DNA from 2 places in the Leuconostoc sp. UCMA20149 genome. Region 2 is predicted to be linked to the other one. Evidence: a T-box and tRNA genes for the amino acid it is inferred to sense, from the RefSeq annotation. Region 2 holds a T-box; the other holds one or more tRNA genes.
What was found. A T-box is a leader RNA that pairs with one kind of tRNA and senses whether it is charged. The one in region 2 lies ahead of thrS (threonine--tRNA ligase), so its partner is inferred to be a tRNA-Thr.
Positions count from the first base shown of each region.

Region 1: it has a tRNA-Thr gene. The T-box ahead of thrS (threonine--tRNA ligase) is inferred to sense a tRNA for this amino acid. The anticodon was not compared.

Region 1 is NZ_VJYC01000004.1:153,436-164,288, reverse strand. It holds gene FF105_RS05245 (BspA family leucine-rich repeat surface protein) at 1-2,438, shown strand, start outside; tRNA gene FF105_RS05240 (tRNA-Thr) at 2,916-2,988, opposite strand; tRNA gene FF105_RS05235 (tRNA-Leu) at 3,063-3,144, opposite strand; gene FF105_RS05230 (bacteriocin immunity protein) at 3,255-3,605, shown strand; gene FF105_RS05225 (hypothetical protein) at 3,689-4,237, opposite strand; gene FF105_RS05220 (hypothetical protein) at 4,368-5,147, opposite strand; gene FF105_RS05215 (DUF6508 domain-containing protein) at 5,352-5,726, opposite strand; gene FF105_RS05210 (AI-2E family transporter) at 5,757-6,860, opposite strand; gene mutY (A/G-specific adenine glycosylase) at 6,838-7,872, opposite strand; gene FF105_RS05200 (hypothetical protein) at 7,963-8,106, shown strand; gene FF105_RS05195 (MDR family MFS transporter) at 8,211-9,614, shown strand; gene proC (pyrroline-5-carboxylate reductase) at 9,674-10,441, shown strand; gene FF105_RS05185 (bacteriocin immunity protein) at 10,548-10,835, opposite strand.
Region 2 is NZ_VJYC01000003.1:42,565-53,417, forward strand. It holds gene FF105_RS03440 (FtsK/SpoIIIE family DNA translocase) at 1-248, shown strand, start outside; gene FF105_RS03445 (SEC10/PgrA surface exclusion domain-containing protein) at 512-3,217, opposite strand; T-box leader at 3,367-3,574, shown strand; gene thrS (threonine--tRNA ligase) at 3,663-5,624, shown strand; gene FF105_RS03455 (amino acid permease) at 5,716-7,092, shown strand; gene FF105_RS03460 (hypothetical protein) at 7,164-7,394, shown strand; gene FF105_RS03465 (M3 family oligoendopeptidase) at 7,410-8,987, shown strand; gene FF105_RS03470 (VTT domain-containing protein) at 9,102-9,776, shown strand; gene FF105_RS03475 (hypothetical protein) at 9,916-10,467, shown strand; gene FF105_RS03480 (nicotinate phosphoribosyltransferase) at 10,460-10,853, shown strand, end outside.

The DNA of each region.
Region 1 (10,853 bases), on a different contig from region 2:
GCCCTGCACAAACCGTAACGGCTGCAGAATTGACGACCACCGATGACGTTAAAACGGATAAAAAGCTACGTCTAAAAAATGACGGTCGTTCTGACCTACAGGAATTAACCCAACGGATTGCTACTGGCGATACGGGTGATGGTCAGCCAGCGGCGGCGGAACCTAATAAGCCCGACACTCTCGAAACCCCCGAAGTAACAGAACCTGAACAGCCTAATGAAACAGACCCACCAGCTGAACAACCAGCACTGCCAACAACAGACAACAAGCCGCCTACGTCTGGTAAGGCACCTCGATCAATAACAACGAACACTAATGGCAGCAGTACTTGGACATTTGATTCAGATACTGGTTTGTTAGTTTTTTCAGCGGGGCAATTATCGCAGAGAATTGATACAAATCTAGCAGAAAATAGCTTAACTGCCTCACAAGTTAAAAAAATTCAATTTAATGGTGATGAGGGTAAGGTCACAGTAGACCCAAGCGTCCCCCATTTATTTGATAACCTAGATCAACTCACTGATTTTATTGATTTACAAAATTTTGATACGACCAATGCGACGTCAATGTCATATTGGTTTACTAATACTAAAGGGCTTACCAATCCTGACTTGAGCTCATTAAATACCAGTAATGTACTTTATATGACTGAAATGTTTCATGATAGTGGTGTTACTAATTTGGACCTAAGTAATTGGAATGTCAATCAAGTGACAACATTTCAGGACATGTTTTTCTGGGCAGATAAGTTAACGACTTTAAATCTATCCACTTGGGGGGCTGATCGTACAGTTGACTCCGTTAATATGGGTGCAATGTTTTCTAACGCGTCTGCCTTGACCAACTTAGACTTGACGAATTTTAAGACAAAAAATGTCACGAATATGTCTTCTATGTTTCGTAATACGGGATTAATCAGTCTTAATCTCAGTACCTGGGACGTCACAAAAGTGAAAGAATTTCAATACATGTTTTATAGCTCAGCTGCCTTGGCCAACTTGAATTTATCTGATTGGGGCATTGCCCGTATAGCTGATTCAATTTATATGAATTATATGTTTTATAACACGTCCGCCTTGACCAACTTAAACTTGATGAATTTTAAGACAAAAAATGTCACAGGCATGTCTTATATGTTTTACGGTAGTGGTATCACTAATTTGGACTTAAGCAATTGGAATGTTGATCAAGTGACAACATTTAATTGCATGTTTGCTGAGGCAAAACACCTAACAACCTTAGATCTATCTAATTGGGGTGTTGCCCGCACCGCTGATTCTGTTAATATGACTTATATGTTCTCTAATACAAGTGCGCTAACTACTTTAAAACTGACAAATTTTAAAACCACCAATGTCACGACTATGGCTTATATGTTTCGCGGAACCGGTATCACTCATTTGGACTTAAGCGATTGGAATGTTAATCAAGTAACAACATTTGATAACATGTTCGCGGAGGCAAAGAACCTAACGACCTTGAATTTATCTAATTGGGGTGTTGGCCGCACGGCTGATACAATTATTATGCGCTATATGTTCTTTAATGCCAGTGCGCTAACTACCTTAAACTTGACAGATTTTAAAACCACCAATGTCACGAATATGGCTCGTATGTTTGTAGGAACTGGCTTAGCTGAATTAGATTTAAGCCACTGGGATGTTTCAAAAGGGACCAAATTTTTTAACATGTTCTATAATGCGTCTAAACTGAAGACATTGGACTTATCAGGGTGGTATACTTCCGGTGCTGATGTGACCGCGATGTTTGGCAAGACTACCAGCCTCTGGAAAATCACCCTCAGTGCAAATATGAAGTTTACCGGTAGTCCTATGTTCTGGTCAGCTCCGGCTATTGGCACAACAATTAGCGATAACGGACAAAATTATAAAACTACAGCCGCGTCTTGGCAAATTGTTGGTAACGGCACTGATCATAATCCAGCAGGAAACATGGTAACAACCGACCAAATGTACGCTGACCGATCTGAAACAATCACCTACGTTTGGGCGCAAGCGCCTACTTTTGATGGCGTTGCTAACCTTACCTTTGACACACTTGGCGCTGGTGCTTTCCGTAATGGTAACAAGCCATTGGCAAGTAATATGTCAACTGGCGCAGTTAGTCTTATCAACTTGGATGCCAGCAAATCGTACAAAGTGTCCGTAGCGCAAACAAGTGATTGGAACACATCTGGTCAATCCGCAAAAATTTCAAAGAATGATTTGAGCATTCAATATGGTCAATCTAGTTTAGAAAGTAGTGTTGACTTTTGGACTGGGACTTCCGCCAGTAGTCAAAACAATATTATGTTCAATCATAACACCAGCAACTCATTTAGCATTTGGTTAAATCCTAACACGGTGATTGATACAAAACTATTGGGGAAACAATTAGCATCTGAACTCACTTGGACGTTAAGTGAAACACCCCAGTAAAAAAAACAGTAGATTTTCAATTATTTTTCTAAAAGTTGTCAAGTGAAGGACACGACTTATTTTAGAGAATGTTGCAACACCATTTTAATACACAAATAGGCTAACCACTTTGTGGGTCAGCCTATTTTGATTATCATAAGTTTCTACTTACTGTTGCAACATGTTTTATCAATACTTTGAGTCTCATTGCACATTGCTTCCAAGTTGGCTCAAATATCCAAGACAAATCAAAGTGATGCCATTCGAATCTGATTAAGGATTTATAGGTGAGTACGACTCTTGATTTTCGCGAAATCACATAAGCTCTGCATAGAAGCAACCACGCTATAATTCTCAAACGCTTTTGAAACTAAAAATTTATGAATCAGTGCACAATACACGCAGTTGGTTCAAAAAATATTTTCTCCATTGCGATTTCTATCCATGAGAAAATAAAAAAGCTTTGAATGAATAATCATTCAAAGCTTTCATAAATTATGCCGACCGCCGGGCTCAAACCGGCGACCCCCTCATTACTAGTGAGGTGCTCTATCAACTGAGCTAGGTCGGCAGATCAAAGTACTCAAGTATTATATCAAATAATACCAGATACCTCAATATAATAATATGGCGGCGACCATATTATACGGGTGACAGGAATCGAACCTGCACGGATTTCTCCACTGGAACCTAAATCCAGCGCGTCTGCCAGTTCCGCCACACCCGCATGTCTAACACAACCCTTTAATTTTACTGGAAAAATGATTGTACGTCAAGCATTTATTTACCTTTGATCGCAAATAGGCGTAACATGGAGTTAGCGAGGTGACACAACAAATGACAAAAAGAAACGTTGCAACAGTATTCGAAGCAAAACACAATATTGAATTATTATACTTATCGCTACAATCTAAGCTTATTGCCCCAGGGATTCGTGATATCACTGATGTTTTACTACAAGTTAACAAACAAATAGACACCAGTAAAAACCCTGAAGCCTTAGTGAACAGAATGGTTAATTATATTCGTATCACAGCCTCGTCTGAAAAGCTTCATTTTTCAAAAGCTGACGAAAAATTGATTATTGATTTAGGCGTGATTGGTCAACAAGCTGGTCTGAATGGTCAATATATGGCTGATTTTTCTGATAAATCACAATTCTATAGTTATACCGACGCAAATAAATAGATTGGAATTAGCAGCTCTAATCATTCATCAACAAAAAAGGTTCGATACACTATTCTCTGTATCGAACCTTTTAATCGCAATAACTACTTATAACCCTTGCCAATACCTAACCAAGCAGCGCCCTTGGCTACATTGGCGTAATCACAAGACCAACCACCATAAAATGCAGAGGTTATATTCCCTAATTCCGACCAATATTTAACTGTTTTCTTCCCACTATTTTTTTTAGTAGCATAGTGCCATACATCTGGCGCAATTTTTTGATTAACAGCTCTTTGCCGATTAGGAAATGAGTCATTACACCAAAAATTGGTTTTCAATCGATTGATATTTTCAAACCCGGCAACACTGATTTGTAACCCAAAACCGTTAGTAATTGCATACTTAAATAACGCTTTTAGCGTCGTATTATTATGACTATATTGTGTCGTAATACCATTTCTGGCGGTTAATTTAACATCTCGATCTAACACACTGTTTAAGAATTTATACGCCGCCACACTATTGTGATAGCTCCATGCTAAAGTATTTTTATACTTAACATCTGCTTTTGGAAAGTCACTCTGTCTAGTAACAGCACTTTTAGTAGCTAAGTGAACAATTTCATTATGATGAGTAATGTTGGCTTTCACAGATTGAAAGTTTGTTATTATGAGTGCGATAAACACACTTAAACTAACAGTACCAACGCGGATTAGTATATTTTTTTATACATGTCATTTCTCCAACCAAGTATAAACTATTGCTAATTATGTTTAGCGCCTATTTGTGTCCCTGACCAACGCCTGCCCAAGCAGCACCTCTTGCTACTCCTGCATAATCACAAGACCAACCACCATAAAAAGCTGTGGGGATTGCTCCCAACTCAGACCAATTTTTTACAGTAACTTTTCCCTTGTTACCACTATTCGCAGTATCCCACACATCTGGAGCTGAAGCAATGTGGACCGCAGATGTTCGGTTAGGATACGAATCATTACACCACCAACTTGTTGAACCAGATGTTGGGTTGATAAAACAACCATTACTTATTTGTAATCCAAAACCGTTATCTGTGACCCAATCAAAATACGCTCTGACAACAGTATTCTGCGCTGGAGTTAAAGAAACCGAAAGACCACTTCCTAAACTAAAGGAAACAGTAGAGGCGGTATTATTACTTAAATAATTAAAGGCCCTCACTGAATTTTGATAACTCCACGCTAACGTACCCTTTATCTGACTATCGGCGAGTGGCATAACAGCAGCACTACTAGCACCACCAACATCATCGGTCAAGTCCTGTTTCGCCTCTTCCTTGCCTTCAATTACAACACTTCCATCGACTTTTTTAACTTTTTGTAGTCCCAACGCCTCTTGGCTTTTTAGACTATTTAAATATGTCTGTACGCCCCGTTCCCTGAGAATCTCTTCCCCAACCGTGCCATTATTTTTTACAGTCAATGTATCATCAGCTTTAATAAATGATGTACTTGAAAAGCCCATTAATACTATAACCACTCCTGCAAAAACAGAAAATTTAACCTTCTTATGCTTTTTCATGACTAAAATACTCCTTTTGTATTAACTTAATTCATACTATAATCATAAAGATAACATTTTTCACATATAATACACAAATATTCACAAAGAATCACATATAGTTCACACTAAATTCAAAATAAATTATTTCAAAATCAACAAAAAAGGTTCGATACACTATTTTCTGTATCGAACCCTTTAATCACCCTATTTTAGTCGCAATTATTATGCTTTTTGTTTTAAGTCACGTTCTCTTACTAACAAATCAAGTAAAATTCCATTTTGCACCAACGCTTGCCACATCCCCGGCGTGTACTTTTCACCACGAATAATCGCTGATACAATCGCTCTGATCAAGCTATAATCCTGAGAAGTATTCGCCAGTTGTGCCACATCTTCTTCTGCCAAACCTTCATGAAATTGGTGCTGGCGTAGCGTACGATCAAAATTTCTATCATATTCATCAGACTTAAAATAACTCTGCGCTAACGTCAAAATATCGGCTGTATAAGACGGATATGTCGTCTCATGCCATGGAATAGCCTGCCCTTTTGCCTGCCGTAAAATACTAATATTTTTGTCAAAATCAAATGCTTGCATTGCGATACCTCTTTCCGTGGTATCATTGTATCACTTATCTTTAGTAAGTTCACGCATTTGTGTTCCAAATTTGATAACAGTTCTAACCACAGCATAGACTGGCACTACCAAAATCATACCAACGATACCTTTCAAGTTACCCGCTACCATCAGTAAAATCATAATTGTCAGCGGATGAATCTGTAATGATTTACCAATCACATTTGGATAAATAAAGTTGCCATCCAATTGCTGAACAACTGTCATAACAACTAATACCAAAATCATTTGCTTCCAAGATTGCGTTCCTGCCACTATTAAGGAAGGAATGACACCAATCCAAGGGCCTACATAAGGGACAATATTAGTAATACCGGCGATGACGCCTAAAAGCCAAGCATAAGGTTGACCGATGATTAGGTAGCCAATCGCCATCGCCACCCCGACAAACAGCATTTCAATCGCTTGACCAGAAATATACTTTTCAATCGTGTGATCCATCTTATTCGTCAAATCTGCGACATTATCAGCAAAGCGATCAGGAAAAAGACGTTGTAAAGCTGGCAAGAGACGGTTACCATCACTTAACATATAGAATAAAACAACCGGTATTGTCACTAAGTTAATGGTCACTGACGTGATTGTTGAAATCACATTGCCTAGCGTCCCAGCCGTAATAGTCAAAAATGACGCCGCATATTTACCAACGGCACTTTTCACCTCATCAACATCAATCGACAAATGCAAACTGTTAAACCATTTACTTTGCAATGTATCATTGACATACGTTTGAACCGTCTTTGCAAATCCCGGCAAAGCATTGATCAAATTGGTCATTTCACGAACCAAGGTTGGCACCAGCAATATTAAAGCCCCAACAATCACCGTTAAAAACAGCACAAACGTTATAATCACGGCCAGTTGATGTGGCATTTTGTGATTTTTAATGGTGATTTTTTCAAGTAAGGTCAAGATAGGTTTCAAGACATAGTACAAAAAACCGGCCACAATTAACGGTACGAATACCGTTGAAATGAAAACTGATATTGGCTGCATCAAAAAATCAAACCGTGACACAATCCAAATTAGTGCCGACAGTGCTAATAATTCTATTGTCCAAAAAAACAAATTTTTATATTTCAGATTCGGAAACATGTAATTTCTCCAACAATTTATATTGTAATTTTGGCAGACTTAAGGCTGCCAATTCTTCTTGACTAAAGTATTGTTGCCGTGAATCCGGTGTAATTGGTGTCGATTTGACCAACCAAATTTCCCAACGGCGATGTGTGAAAATATGAACCACGGGCTTAATATTAAGCATGTTGCCTTGAATATCTTCCACACTATTAATTGGTGTTAGTGGAAACGTCCAAAAATTAGCTAACAATCCTGTTTCTGGTCTCTGTTCTAAAAGTAAGTCACCGTTTTTCTCATAAACATGAGCCATAAACAATTGCTTGACTGGTTTCGGCTTGGGTGTTTTAACCGGATAATGACTTTCAACACCATCACGATAGGCAGCATTAAAAGATTTTACTGGTGAATGTTGCGTATCAGGGTTTTTAGCGGACATATAACTAGCACCTAAGTCCATAATTGCCTGATTAAAGTCACCCGGCCGTTTAGAATCAACAATTGGCAAAATGGCATCATAAAATATTTGGCGTGACTTAGACTGTGCAATGTCTGCATCAATCTTTAATAAACGACTAAACACACGATATTGATTACCATCAACCGCTGGTACCACTTCGCCAAAACTGATTGAAGCAATCGCAGCAGCTGTGTAGGGTCCCACACCCGGCAAAGTCTGTAAATCTTTGCTGGTCGTTGGCCACTCACCATTATATTCCCGAACAACATATTGCGCTGCTTTTTGCAAATTACGCGCACGCGAATAATAGCCAAGTCCTTCCCACAATTTTAACACAACTTCCTCAGGTGCCTGTGCTAGGGCGCTCACTGTCGGTAACTGTTGCATAAATCGTTCAAAATAAGGAATAACTGTGGCAACTTGCGTTTGCTGTAACATTATTTCTGAGACCATTACGCGGTAAGGATCGTGATTTTGCCGCCAAGGTAAGGTTTTACGCCCCTCGTCATCATACCAACGAAGTAATGTATCCCGAAAAGATTCAATTGTTTGTTCAGACCATTTTTCCATAATATCTATTGTAGCACTTGTAATTGCTATTTTTTTAAAGTATAATAGTTATTTGTATGGAAAACATTGGATAAAAAAAGGAGCACTATCATGGCATTAAAGAAGCCTCTTAACTCATTCGCCCGTGCCCGCAAAGTTAGTCACAGCGCTGCGAAGAAGCAACGCCAAGCTGCTATTGCAAAGTTGCAACAATGGGCCAAAGGTAAGTCAGAAGAATTACCTACGACAAAGTAAGTTTGACTTAAAAAACAAAACCAGTATGTGTACTGGTTTTTTGTTTGTTTTTTTAACAGTAGCTCTTCTATCACTAAAACTTCCAAAAGAAAGGACGTTATTACTTGAATATATCTCAAAAGAATCGCACAATTTTAATCATTTTGGTGATTGGCACTTTCCTGGGTTTCTTAAATCAAACACTGATGAACGTTGCGCTACCAGATATTATGCGTGAATTTCACATTTCAACCGCATTAGGACAGTGGTTAACCAATGGTTATATGCTAGTCAACGGCATTATGGTTCCTTTAACTGCCTTCCTCATTCAGCGCCTAACAACGCGTACACTTTATCTGACAGCGGTTGGGTTATTTGCTGTTGGCACGATCACTGCTGGCTTTGCACCTAATTTTGAAATTTTGATCACGGGTCGTATGATTCAAGCAATGGGAGCCGGTGTTTTTGGTCCGCTAATGAATGTCGTGGTTATGAATTTATTTGCCCCTGATCGTCGTGGATCGGCAATGGGAACTATTGGGTTGGCGCTAAACTTCGCACCAGCCTTGGGCCCAAGTCTGTCTGGATTTATTGTAACCAACCTGAATTGGCGCTTTCTATTTTACATTGTTGCTCCGCTCATTATCGCCAATTTTATTCTGGCTTATTTTCTTCTAAACAACATTGGCACACCAAAACAATTAAAGTTTGATGTACTTGGTGTCATTCTATCAAGTATCGGTTTAGGCGCACTACTTTATGGGTTTTCCAACGCTGGTGGTACACCCTGGCATGACTTTACCGTTTGGGGATTTATCGTAATTGGTTTAGTTGTCACAACATTGTTCGTTCTTCATCAATTACATACGTCAACGCCATTGCTTAACATGAGCGTTTTTTCTAATCGAGAGTTCAATGTTGCTGTTTTGATTAACATCGTTTTGATGATGGCTATGTACGGTGGTGCGTTAATGTTACCACTTTATATGCAAAATGTCCGTGGTGCTTCTGCCTTTATTTCTGGTTTGGTTTTATTCCCTGGGGCTTTGGTTACAGCATTTTTGTCACCATGGAGTGGTCGCTTATATGATCGTTATGGTGCCAAATATCTCACCCTCACCGGAATCTTAATTACTGCTATTGGTACTTTTATTCTCGCTTCATTGACACTAACAACACCACTTTGGTTTGCTGTGATTGGACAATTTGTACGTCAATTAGGCTTAGTTTTGGTTTTGATGCCGATCCAAACTGAAGCATTTAACGCCTTACCACTTACTATCATCCCTGATGGTTCGGCCATGTTTACAACCATTCGTCAGCTAGCTGCCTCGTTTGGTACGGCCGCATTAGTAACAATTATGACAAAAAGCGCCGCCAATTATCAGCTACACCACCAACATGCTAGCAGTTCACTAGTCAATTTGCATGGCGTCCACATTACCTTTTTAACTGCTGCGTTGTTAATGCTCGTTGCAGCAGCGATGACTCGTTTACTGAAACCCAAAACAGCTATTGCAAAAAAGTAGCGAGTATCTAAACTATTTCAGTTATAATAGAGATAACTTAATTAATTGGAGGTATTGTTATGACTTACGGGTTTATTGGTGCCGGCAACATGGCGACCGCAATGATGAAAGGTCTACTGCACGCAAATGTTGATCCAGCAGATATTTACGTGTCTTCACCACACCGTGCCAAGTCGTTGGCAGAGGAACTTCACATCAATGCTGCCGATTCACAAACAGTTATTGACCATAGTGACATCGTCGTTTTAGCATTTTTGCCTAATCAATTAACAGAAATTGGCGCAACGCTTAATTTCACTAATAAAATCGTCGTCTCTGTGTTAGCACAAATCACCATTGCTGACCTAAATCAAGCTATTCCAAATGCGTTCAATGTTCGCGCTTTACCCAACATCAACTCAGCTATCGGGCAAGGTAATACCGCGTTAGCTTTTGCCGATAACATAGACGCAGCACAAAATAAAATCGTCACTCATTTTTGGCAGTTGTTGGGCAACAGTGTCACACTCGAGGAAGAGCAATTCGCTATATTTTCTGCCATTGCTGGTTCTGGTCCTGCCTATGTCTTCAAGTTCATTGACGCATTGACTAAAGCAGGTGTCGCGAATGGCTTGGAAGAAACGCAAGCCGCAAGTATTGCAACACAAACTGTTTTAGGCTCTGCCAGCACCCTAAATCAGTCGGACAGCGACGCCGTCACACTCATGAACAGCGTTGCATCACCCGGTGGCTCAACCCGCGCTGGCCTAGATAATTTTGAAGCTAACCAATTTGATGATGTTGTCGCCAAAGCGATTTTAGCGACCGTCAATCATAAACACGCCTAATCATTAGCACTTCAATCTTGAAGTGCTTTTTTAGTGGGCAATACAAATAAAAAAGCCGCAACCAACGTTGCGACTAATAAGCTGCTATCTCAGCAAAATTATTAAATCAAATACTGAACAAAACATCACGACCGCCCATATCATTTGCGCCAATATAGCGCTGAGATAATTCTACAAGAAACTTTGTCGATGCAGATGTCAACTGTCGCTCAACTGCAAGTAAAGATAAACTATCTTTGAGCGACGCAGCCACAGCGCGATCATTTTGGCTTTTTTCTAGTTGGGTTTTATTGCTAACAAATATGTCGCGTTCATTACTTGTAGTGGTTTCATCTAAAATTAAATCAACCAAATTTTCTAGCAACCAATTTTTATCTGGTATCTGCCATGTCATCACGATACGCCTCCCATT
Region 2 (10,853 bases):
TTGCTCAAGATAGTAGTGATATGTCGGATGGTAATAGTGAGGATGAATTGTTCCAAGACGCATTACAATTTGTGATTGAACAACAAAAGGCATCGACTTCGTTATTACAACGACGATTTAGGATTGGCTATAATCGAGCTGCACGCCTAATTGATGACTTAGAAGCAAGTGGCTATATCGGCCCAGCTGATGGTTCAAGACCGCGACATGTCAATGTTTCGGATGGCAGTTCTGGTATCGAACAGTAAAGAAAAATTGACTTAAAATAAGAGGAGATTAGTATAATGGCATTATCAAAAGAACAAATAGCAGCCTTACAAAACGTGTATGACAATGGTATTCTTGATCACGACGACGTTGCCCATGATGCTTTGAAGCAGGTGTTGGTCGATTTGAAAAAATAAATGCTTAAAGTCTTGATTGCGTGATAAAAAGTACTGACTGTCAGTGAGAAGATGACAGTCAGTACTTTTTTAGTATGCAACGTATATGATTCGAATAATCAAAATGGTCATTGTTGATCATTTTTGACTAAATGCTTAGCTTGGTATCGTTTGCTTAACCCAAAGATCGTCATTATTCCTAATAAGATGTTAAGTAACAATGACAAAATATGCTCTGATACAGCAGTTTTCGGTAAAATGTTAACATTGTGTCGATTATCACTTGAAATATTTTTATGAATAGCGGCACTTGTCATAATATTGTTTGTAGCAATATTCAACTTGTAAGGAGTTGTTGCTTTATTTGTTTGTGGCATAGTTGACAAAGATAATGTGAGTTGATTAGATTTTTTACCTATTGGGTGAGTGTTGAGACTTTCTTTTTCTTGCTTGTACTGCAATTTAGTATTCTTATATTTAATCTGTGCTTCATATTGATTTTGAGAGGCTGTTTTTAGAGCTGTGACGGCCTTATTGTAGTCGGATTCTGCTTGTTCAACCTTTTTTTGTGCCATAGTCAATGCCTTGTCAACCCCTGTTAAAACAGATAACTGATTTCGTAAATCTGTTAATTGATTGAGATCGTCATTTAAATGACTGGCATCGGTTGCCAATTTTCTTTGTGCCATTGTAAGCGTGTTTTGTTGATTTTCTAAATTTTGCGTTGCCGTTGGCAGCACCGCACTTAATTCGACCAATTTATTTTTAAGATCACTAAGATGCGACTGCTTGACTAGAATAATTTCGTTAAGATTATCTACCGTGTCCTGTGCTTGCTTTTGAAGTTGCTGATTAGCTGCTAAAGTGGCACGGTCTGTGTCAAGTTTTTCTTGCGCTTGATCCAATTCATTTTGGTATTGCGTTAGCTTGTTTTTGGCGACTGTTAATTTTTCTTGCTGTGCAAGGTAGTCGTTTTTTGCTGTGACTAAATTTTTTGCTACCTTGGCCAAATCGACGGTTGCTTGTGATAATTTTGATTGGTCAGCTGTGAGCTTTTTGTTGGCTGTTGCTAAATCAATAGTAACCTTATTAAGAGTGGTAGTCGCTGTGGTTACGGCTGACTGCAACATGCCATCCAATGAATCGGCAATACCTGCCGATTCATTGGAAATAGTTAAAGCGGAGGAACTGTTGATTTGGCTGCCATCTTCATAGAAATTGAAGGCGATATTATAACCACCGGCTGCATTAACTAGTTTTGGAGAAATAATTGATAATGACATATAAGTAGACAAGGAATAGCCATCCTGTGGATTATAACCATTTAAGAAATTCTTAAGATGACCCCAATCAGATGGCGCGTCATTCCAAAGCATTGCAATAATAATGTTTGCAAGATTTGCTTTAGCAACCAGCATTGTATCATCGCCAACTGCCATTTCGCCATTTTCAACTTTGACATATTGATCGTATATGCCAGCATTTTGTCCAGAGCCGCGTTGACCAATGATGTCATCAATATCTTTATCAGCATCGATGTGTGCATAGGTTGTATTTGTTTTTGCGCGATCTAATGCCATTGCCTGACCAGCCTTTAGAGTTAAGCTATTCATGTTGAGTGAGGGCAAACCAACCTCATTTCTCACTGAATTAATTAATTTTAGTGCATAGGCAGTTAATTCTTGCGTTTGTTGTGAATCTAAGACGCCATTTTGATCAAATTGTAATTTTGGAGATGAATCTTTGCTGCTATCGACCATGTAAAAACGGTCAACGAATCCTGAACCATCAAGAGGTACATTATAGGCAATGGATTCTCCGTCGCTCAAATACATAGTGACAGCAGTTGAACGATGTTGATTCAATTTTTCTTGATAAGGAATCGGCATAATTACTTGAGTTGGTAATTGTGATTCATCTGTTAGCATACCTTCGTTGGCGTTATCTGATTGTTTAACTGCTGCGTTACGATCAAATTCCTCGTGAGCAGATAATTTTTGTTGTGCTTCGGTCAAATTGTGTTTAGCTAATTCAAGTGATGAATTCAGCTGGTTAACGACATTTTGATCATTGACGACTTTATCACTAATTAACTTAGTGTTGGCATTACTTGAGTCCTCTAAATCTTGAGTATGATCCAAAATTGTTTTAGCAGCGTTAACAATATTTGTAGCTTCTTTGACAATGTTGGTTTGGTTTGAAATGTTGTTTTGGATTGTCGTGACATTATTTTCGACTTCAGCGACTCTTGTTTTACTGTTAGACACGGCTTGTGTTGCTTGGTTTAAGTCTTCGGCCACTGATTTGACATTTAAATGATCAACTTCATTTTGAGCATCATTTACCAGTTTCTGTTGTAATTCAATCTGTGTTTGCTTAGCAGAAACATTATTTTGAGCATCATTTACATCTTTTTGGGATTGTTGAACTGCCATTTCATCACTTTGGACAGTTTGTTTATCACGAGGAATGACGGTGTTGGACATATTATCAACGGCTGTTGAAGTTGTGGTAATGGTTTCAGATGTCGCTTGCTTTTTTTGCTGCTGAACGGCTGTTAACTGTTGTTTAGCGGTTTCTAGGTTCGCTTTGGATTGATTGACAGCCTGTTGCGATTCGTTTTTATCTTGCGTTGTTTGCTGAACTGCAATTTTCGCCTTTTGAATGTCACCTTCAGACGTTGCGGTTTTCTGATTCCCAACAGTTTGTTGTTGCGTAACAGCATCAGCATTAACGCTATTTTCAGGTTCCAAACATAATGTTGTGCTGATTGCTGCGGCAGTAACGCCAGCAATTAGCCAATTTTTTCCTGATTTGTACATTTTTTTTTGCATAATATTTCCCTCCAATATTCACATCATTAATTTTAGTTGTTATTGTGACTGAGAAATTAATGTTATTTTCTGCTTTTTGAAATAAAATGTTATAATGCATAATTTGCAAATTAAATTGCAAAAATTCTAAAAAAGTGCTAAGATTATTTTTAGAAACTTTGATGAGGACAACTTGATTGCTGTGCGTTTAAAGAGAGTTCATGTTTGGTGGAAATGAACAACGTAGGTTTGATAGACTACCTTTGAGTGATGATGAGTAGAATAGCGAAATTCATTCGGGTGACGCCGTTAGCTGTCATTTAAGTTGCATCTTAATGGTGCAGAACTTGGGTGGTACCACGGTAAAGCGTCCCTTTGAGTCTTTTGGCTCAGAGGGACGCTTTTTTCAAGCACTTAACAGGGTTTCAAAACGTAATTTGATATTTAATATGAAGAGGGAAAGTATATGACAGAAATTCAATTAACATTTCCAGATGGCGCTGTAAAATCTTTTGCAGCAGGTACAAAACCAATTGAGGTTGCAGCTGGCATTTCAAAGTCTCTGGCCAAAAAAGCGGTTTCCGCTAAGTTGAATGGTCAATATGTTGGCATGAATGATGCACTTGAAAATGATGGTGAATTCGCATTAATTACGACAAGCGATGATGAAGCGTTGGAACTTTTACGTCATTCAGCATCTCATTTGTTGGCGCAAGCCTTGAAACGCATTCCTAAGTTTGCCAATATGCACTTTGGTGTTGGACCATTTATTGATAATGGCTTTTATTATGACACTGATAACGGTTCAGGTAATCAAGTCTCAATTGACGATTTTGCAGAAATTGAAGCCATGATGCACAAGATTGTTGCAGAAGATTTGCCAATTGTATCACGCGAAATTTCACGTGACGAAGCGTTGACATTATTTAAAAATGATCCATACAAGATTGAACTCATTAATGATTTGCCAGCCGATGAGAAAATCACAATTGCTGTTCAAGGCGATCATGTTGAATTAGACAAAGGTGGACTTGTGCCATCAACAGGTTGGGTAAAACATTTCAAATTAACTTCAGTTGCTGGAGCCTACTGGCGTGGTAAATCATCTAATCCAATGATGCAACGTATTTATGGTATTGCTGAATGGAAACAAGCGGACGTCGATGCTGAGGTTAAACGCCGTGAAGAAGCTAAAGAACGTGATCATCGTACCATTGGCCGTGATCTAGACTTGTTCTTTACTAGTCAAGAAGTTGGATCTGGGTTGCCAGTGTGGTTACCAAATGGTGCAACTATTCGTCGACAAGTTGAACGTTATATTATCGACAAAGAATTAGCAAATGGCTACCAACATGTTTATACACCAGTGTTGTCGAACCTGAATTTGTATAAAACGTCGGGGCATTGGGATCACTACCGTGAAGATATGTTCCCACCAATGGATATGGGTGATGGCGAATTCCTAGAGTTGCGTCCAATGAATTGTCCTTCACATATTATGGTCTTCAAACATAAGCCACGATCATATCGAGAATTGCCCATGCGCATTGCAGAGCTTGGTATGATGCATCGTTATGAAAAATCAGGAGCTTTGACAGGATTGTCACGTGTTCGTGAAATGACTTTAAACGATGGGCATACATTTGTTGAACCCGAAAAGCTTGAAGAAGAATTTAAATCAATTTTGACAATGATGATGGAAGTTTATCGTGACTTTGACATCACTGACTATCGTTTCCGCTTGTCATATCGTGATCCTAAAAATACAGAAAAGTATTTCGATGATGATGACATGTGGGAAAAGTCTCAAGCACAATTGAAACGCGCAATGGATGATCTTAACCTTGATTACTTTGAAGCAGAAGGTGAAGCTGCCTTTTACGGTCCCAAGTTAGATGTCCAAACTAAGACAGCATTGGGTGGTGAGGAAACAATGTCAACCATTCAACTTGATTTTCTGTTACCAGAACGTTTCAACTTGACTTATATTGGTGCTGATGGACAAGATAACCATCGTCCGGTTATGTTACACCGTGGTATTGTGGGCACAATGGAGCGCTTTACAGCTTACTTGATTGAAATGTATAAGGGCGCTTTCCCAACATGGTTAGCACCACTACAAGTGCAAATCATTCCCGTGAATGTTGATGCGCATGGCGAGTATTCTCGAGATATTCAACAAAAGTTGCAAGCGGCTGGATTGCGTGCACATGTTGAAACTAAAGATGCCAAGATGGGTTATTTAATCCGAGAAGCACAAACAAACAAGATTCCATATACTTTGGTTCTAGGTGATTCTGAGGTTGATGGTCAAACTGTCACAGTCCGTAAATATGGAGAAGACAAGACACAAACCATGTCATTTGAAGATTTCCAAAACATCATATTGACTGATGTTTCACACTATTCGCGTGAAGTAAACGATTAACGATTGAAAAGTTCAATTATGGCGTTGTTATAAAAGCACCCTACGAATTTCGCAGGGTGCTTTGCAGTAAAAGGAGAATTAAAATATTAATATGTCAGAAACGAAAGAGAGTCATCAACCGCAGCAACATGGTCTAAAAAATCGACATGTGCAACTAATTGCTATTGGCGGCACAATTGGGACCGGTTTGTTTATGGGGGCTGGAAATTCCATTCATTTTGCCGGACCATCTATCCTGTTGGTTTATCTCATCATTGGTTTTTTTATGTTTGTGATGATGCGCGCTATTGGTGAGTTGTTATATGCGGATCCAACGCAACATACTTTTATCACCTTCATTACTAAATATATGGGGAATCGTGCTGGCTTTTTTGCGCGATGGTCTTATTGGCTAACAATTGTGTTTATGGGCATGGCCGAGTTGACTGCTGTTGCAAAATATATTCAGTTTTGGCTGCCAGATTTGCCAAGTTGGCTGATTCAAGTCGTGATTTTGTTATTGTTGACATGTGTTAATTTGGTGACGGTTGCTTTGTATGGTGAAACGGAATTTTGGTTTGCAATGATTAAAATCGTAGCTATTTTGGCACTGATTGTTACAGGTATCATCATGGCATTGACGGGCTTTAAAACAACGGTTGGTGATGTTGCATTCAGTAATGTTTGGCATCATTTTAGTCTTTTTCCAAATGGTGTTGGTAACTTTATTAATGCTTTTCAAATGGTGATGTTTGCCTTTGTTGGTATGGAATTTATTGGCATGACCACGGCAGAAACCGAGAATCCCCGTGCTGTCTTACCAAAAGCAATTAATCAAATTCCGTGGCGAATCTTGTTCTTTTATCTTGGTGCGTTATTTATTATCATGACGATTTATCCTTGGCAAAAAATTCCTGCTAATCAGAGTCCGTTTGTAATGGTATTCCAATTGGCTGGCATTAAATGGGCCGCAGCCTTGGTGAATTTTGTTGTATTAACTAGTGCTGCGTCGGCCCTCAATTCGGTGTTATTTAGTGCTAGTCGTAATTTTTACGCCTTGGCTTATCAGTCAAAAGCTTCATTTATAAAACCATTCCGCAAAATGTCTCATGCTAAATTACCAGTGAGAGCAATTTTGTTTACATCTCTAATGGTTGCATTTTCTGCAATTATTTCATTAATTCCAACAATCACCAATGCTTTTAGTTTCGTGACAAGTGCATCCACAGATCTGTTTTTGATGATCTATGTCCTCATTTTGATTGCCTACATGCGTTATCGTCAATCGAACGATTATATGTCGGATGGTTTCCTAGTGATTGCACCAAAAGTGCTTGTGCCAATGGCCATTGTATTTTTTGTTTTTGTGTTCATAACACTATTTTTCAATCCTGAATCCCGTGTTCCGGCGCTAGGGTCAACGATATGGCTCATTGTCTTTGGTCTCATTGCAATGAGACAACCTAAAACAATTAGCCTTGCAAAGTAAGTCTTAACGGCTTGCTTTTTTATTTTAAAAAGATATGATGAATGTTAGAATATGAAAAGGAAAAACTCATCATGGCTCATAAAAGAAAACTAAAGCGGTCCGAAGTTCCGGTGAATTTGACTTGGGACTTAACTGATATTTTTAAAACAAAAGCAGATTACGATAAAGTGTGTCAACAAACGACAGCTACAGTTAAACATTTTGCGGACTTTAAAGATCATCTGGGTGATAGTCCTCAAAATTTATTGTTGGCAACTGAAAAGTTAGTGAATGTGATCGACGTTAATATTGATAAAACTTAGGCTTATGCAGAACTTTTGTATGCTAGCGATATGACCAATCCAGTTGCCCAGCAAGTTAAGGGGGCATCTGAGGACCTCATGGCAACTTTTTACGCGGGGACAGCTTTTTATAAAATTGAAATATCAGGTATTAAATCCGATAAATTGAAGTCATATATGACGCAAGAACCAAAATTGTTAAATTATCAATTTTATTTTGACAGAATTCGTTTAAATAGTGCCCATCAATTAACAGCGACAGAAGAAAAATTACTGGGTACGTTAAACGCAACCCTTCAGAGTCCTAATGATATTTTTGACACGCTTAATGATATTGATTTGAATTTTGGCACATTGAAAGATGAAAATGGCGATGAAATTGAATTAACCATGGGGAATGCTTCGCAGTTTATTCAGTCGCAAAATCGCGACATCAGAAAAAAGGCTGTTGATATGATAGCGCATGCGCATATTAGCGTTTCGCACACCATGGCTAAACTTTATAATACCCACGTTCACAGTCAAAATACGATTACTGCGTTACGTGGCTATCACAGTGCGCGCTCACAGCAATTAGCACAAAATAACATTCCCGAAGCACTATATGACGTACTCATCAGTAAAACCCATGAACATATCAATACGGTTTACCGCTACTACGATTTAAGGAAAAAAGTGCTTGGGGTTGAGCAATTACATCATTATGACCTATCTGTATCATTAACTGGTAAAGATTTCTTGCCAACAACCTATGAAGAGGGAAAAAAGCTGGCACTAGAGGCATTGCAGCCACTTGGTGAGGATTACGTTAACCAAGTTAAAGAGGCATTAAATAATCGCTGGATTGATGTTGCAGAAAATGTCGGCAAGTCTTCTGGTGGTTTTGAAATTGGTATTGCAACAGTTCATCCGTATATTTTATTAAATTGGACAAATAAATTGTATAGCACTAATATTTTGGTGCATGAAATGGGTCACGCGATACACAGTGTCCGAAGTAATCAAACACAACCGGTTCAATATAGTGAAGCGGCAACTTTCAATGCCGAGATTGCTTCCACGCTCAACGAGATTTTATTGCAAAATTATTTGATCAAAAAATACCAAAATGACCGTGACGCGCAAATTTATTTGCGTACCAAATCAATTGCTACTTTTTTGGGAACGTTTGTTACTCAGGTAAAGTTTGCAGAATTTGAGCAACTAACATACCAAACAGAGCAAAATGGTCAAGCATTGTCTTTAACAGTATTGAATCAAATGGCGACACAATTAGAGCATCAATTCAATGGTGAGCAGATTGTTGATGATTTTCCGGATGACAGTTATGCTGTACATTTTGCCAGCGTGCCACATTTTTATTACAATTTCTATGTCTATCAATATGCGACATCGTATGCGGTGGCCAGTGCGATTGCCAATAAAATCTTGAGTGGCGATAAGCAAGTGCTAGATCATTATCATCTTTTTTTGGCTTCAGGCGGTGTCGATTATCCAGTTAATCTCATTAAATCGGTAGGGGTTGATATGGTTAGTGGCGAGTATCTTGATAGTGCTTTTGCGAATTTTGAAGATGATGTTAATACCCTAGAACGACTTTTTTCGACTAAGTAAAAACGACAATCAATAGTTGTGTCGTTGTCATGACAACGATATGGTAAAATAGAATTACTGAAATTGGAAGGAAAATGCGTCGCTGTTGCGGATTATGACCGGCGCAAACTCATCATGGCTTTTTTAATTGATTTTATTCTACATATTGATGCTCATATTGCTAATTTGGTGCAATCATTTGGTTTATGGACATATCTTATCTTATTCGCAGTTATTTTTATTGAAACTGGCGCAGTCATCATGCCCTTTTTACCTGGAGATTCCTTACTATTTGCTGCGGGTGCAATTGCTGCCACGCCGGCTGGACTCAATGCCGGACTAAATCATTGGGTGTTTATGTTTGTTTTCTTTTTTGCAGCCGTTTTGGGTGACTCTTTGAACTTTTGGATTGGCCGAACAGGTGGTTATCAGCTGATTCGGCACCCAATGATTGGGCGCTTCATTAAAGAGGAACATATTCGAGAAGCAGAGGGCTTTTTCGAGAAAAGGGGTGCGGTTGCCATCATTATTGCGCGTTACATGCCGATTGTGAGAACCTTTGTGCCGTTTGTGGCAGGTATTAGTCAGTTCCCGTATAGTCGCTTTTTGAAAAACAGCGTGATTGCTGCGTTTACGTGGAGTTTGATTGCCACGGGGGCAGGGTACTTGTTTGGCAATATTCCGTTTGTTAAGGCGCATTTTTCAATTATTATTTTAGGGATCGCCTTAGTAACATTGTTGCCAACGATTATTGGTATCATTCGTTCAGCGATGATTTCACGCCGACAAAAGAAGTTATCTAAAAAATAATATTTATCATAAAGCCACCTGATATACCACTATATCAGGTGGCTTTATGATAAATTCAATTAAGTAATGATTGCTCTCGTGTTACAATAGAAAGAAAATGAGATAAGCCCTCGGAATACCGATGGTATGAGATGAAACCATGAATAATATTGAAAAATTACAACAGTTAACCCAAATGACCCGTCAAGAAATTTCTGATGCACTTGATGTTGCAAGTGAAACCGTTTTGGCTTGGGAAAACGAAGCCATCATGCCAGCGGTCAGTGAACTAGAAGCGCTCAGTGGTATTTTTTCAGCGCAATTGGATGCCAAGGGTATTGAGACACAAAAAATAGCGCACCCTATTCACATTCGCCTATCTGTCGACTATTTGTTGAATCTTGGTATAACAATGTCAGACTGGATAACCTTAAAATGGGCATTTGAAGGTCAGTGGGAATCTGATAAACTTGCAGTTGGCTTTTTTGATAACAATCAATTAACACGAATCGTCGAAACAGAATCAGAATTTATTGCTGCTTTCGCTGGCTATTTAATTTTACAAACTGATGGTGAGTTTGAACCCTATATTGATGAATTTAACGATGATAAAGAATATGATTGGCGCTTGATTCGCCATAGTGGCGAAACGTTTACAGACGTGACTCGTATGCTTGTCACGACTGAATTGACGGAGATAAAGCATGGTTGAAAATTTAATTATAGCGACAGATGCTTACAAGTTAACTCACCATTTACAGTATCCTGATGATATTACTAAGTTATATTCCTATGGCGAAGCACGTGTCGGTGGTCAGTTTGATCAAGTCAGTTGGTTTGGTTTGGGGATGATTTTGCATGATTATTTTCATACCAAAATTACTGATGATATGATAGACGAAGCTGAAAAAATGTCTTTACAAACATTTGGAACATCAGCTTACTTTAATCGTGCTGTCTGGGAAAAAGTTCGTGACTTAGGCTACTTTCCTGTTACTATCAAGGCATTACCTGAAGGCATGACTGTGCCAACGGGAAATGCGTTATTTACAATTGAAACGACAGCACCGTGGTTTGCCACAACGTTGAATGCTTTGG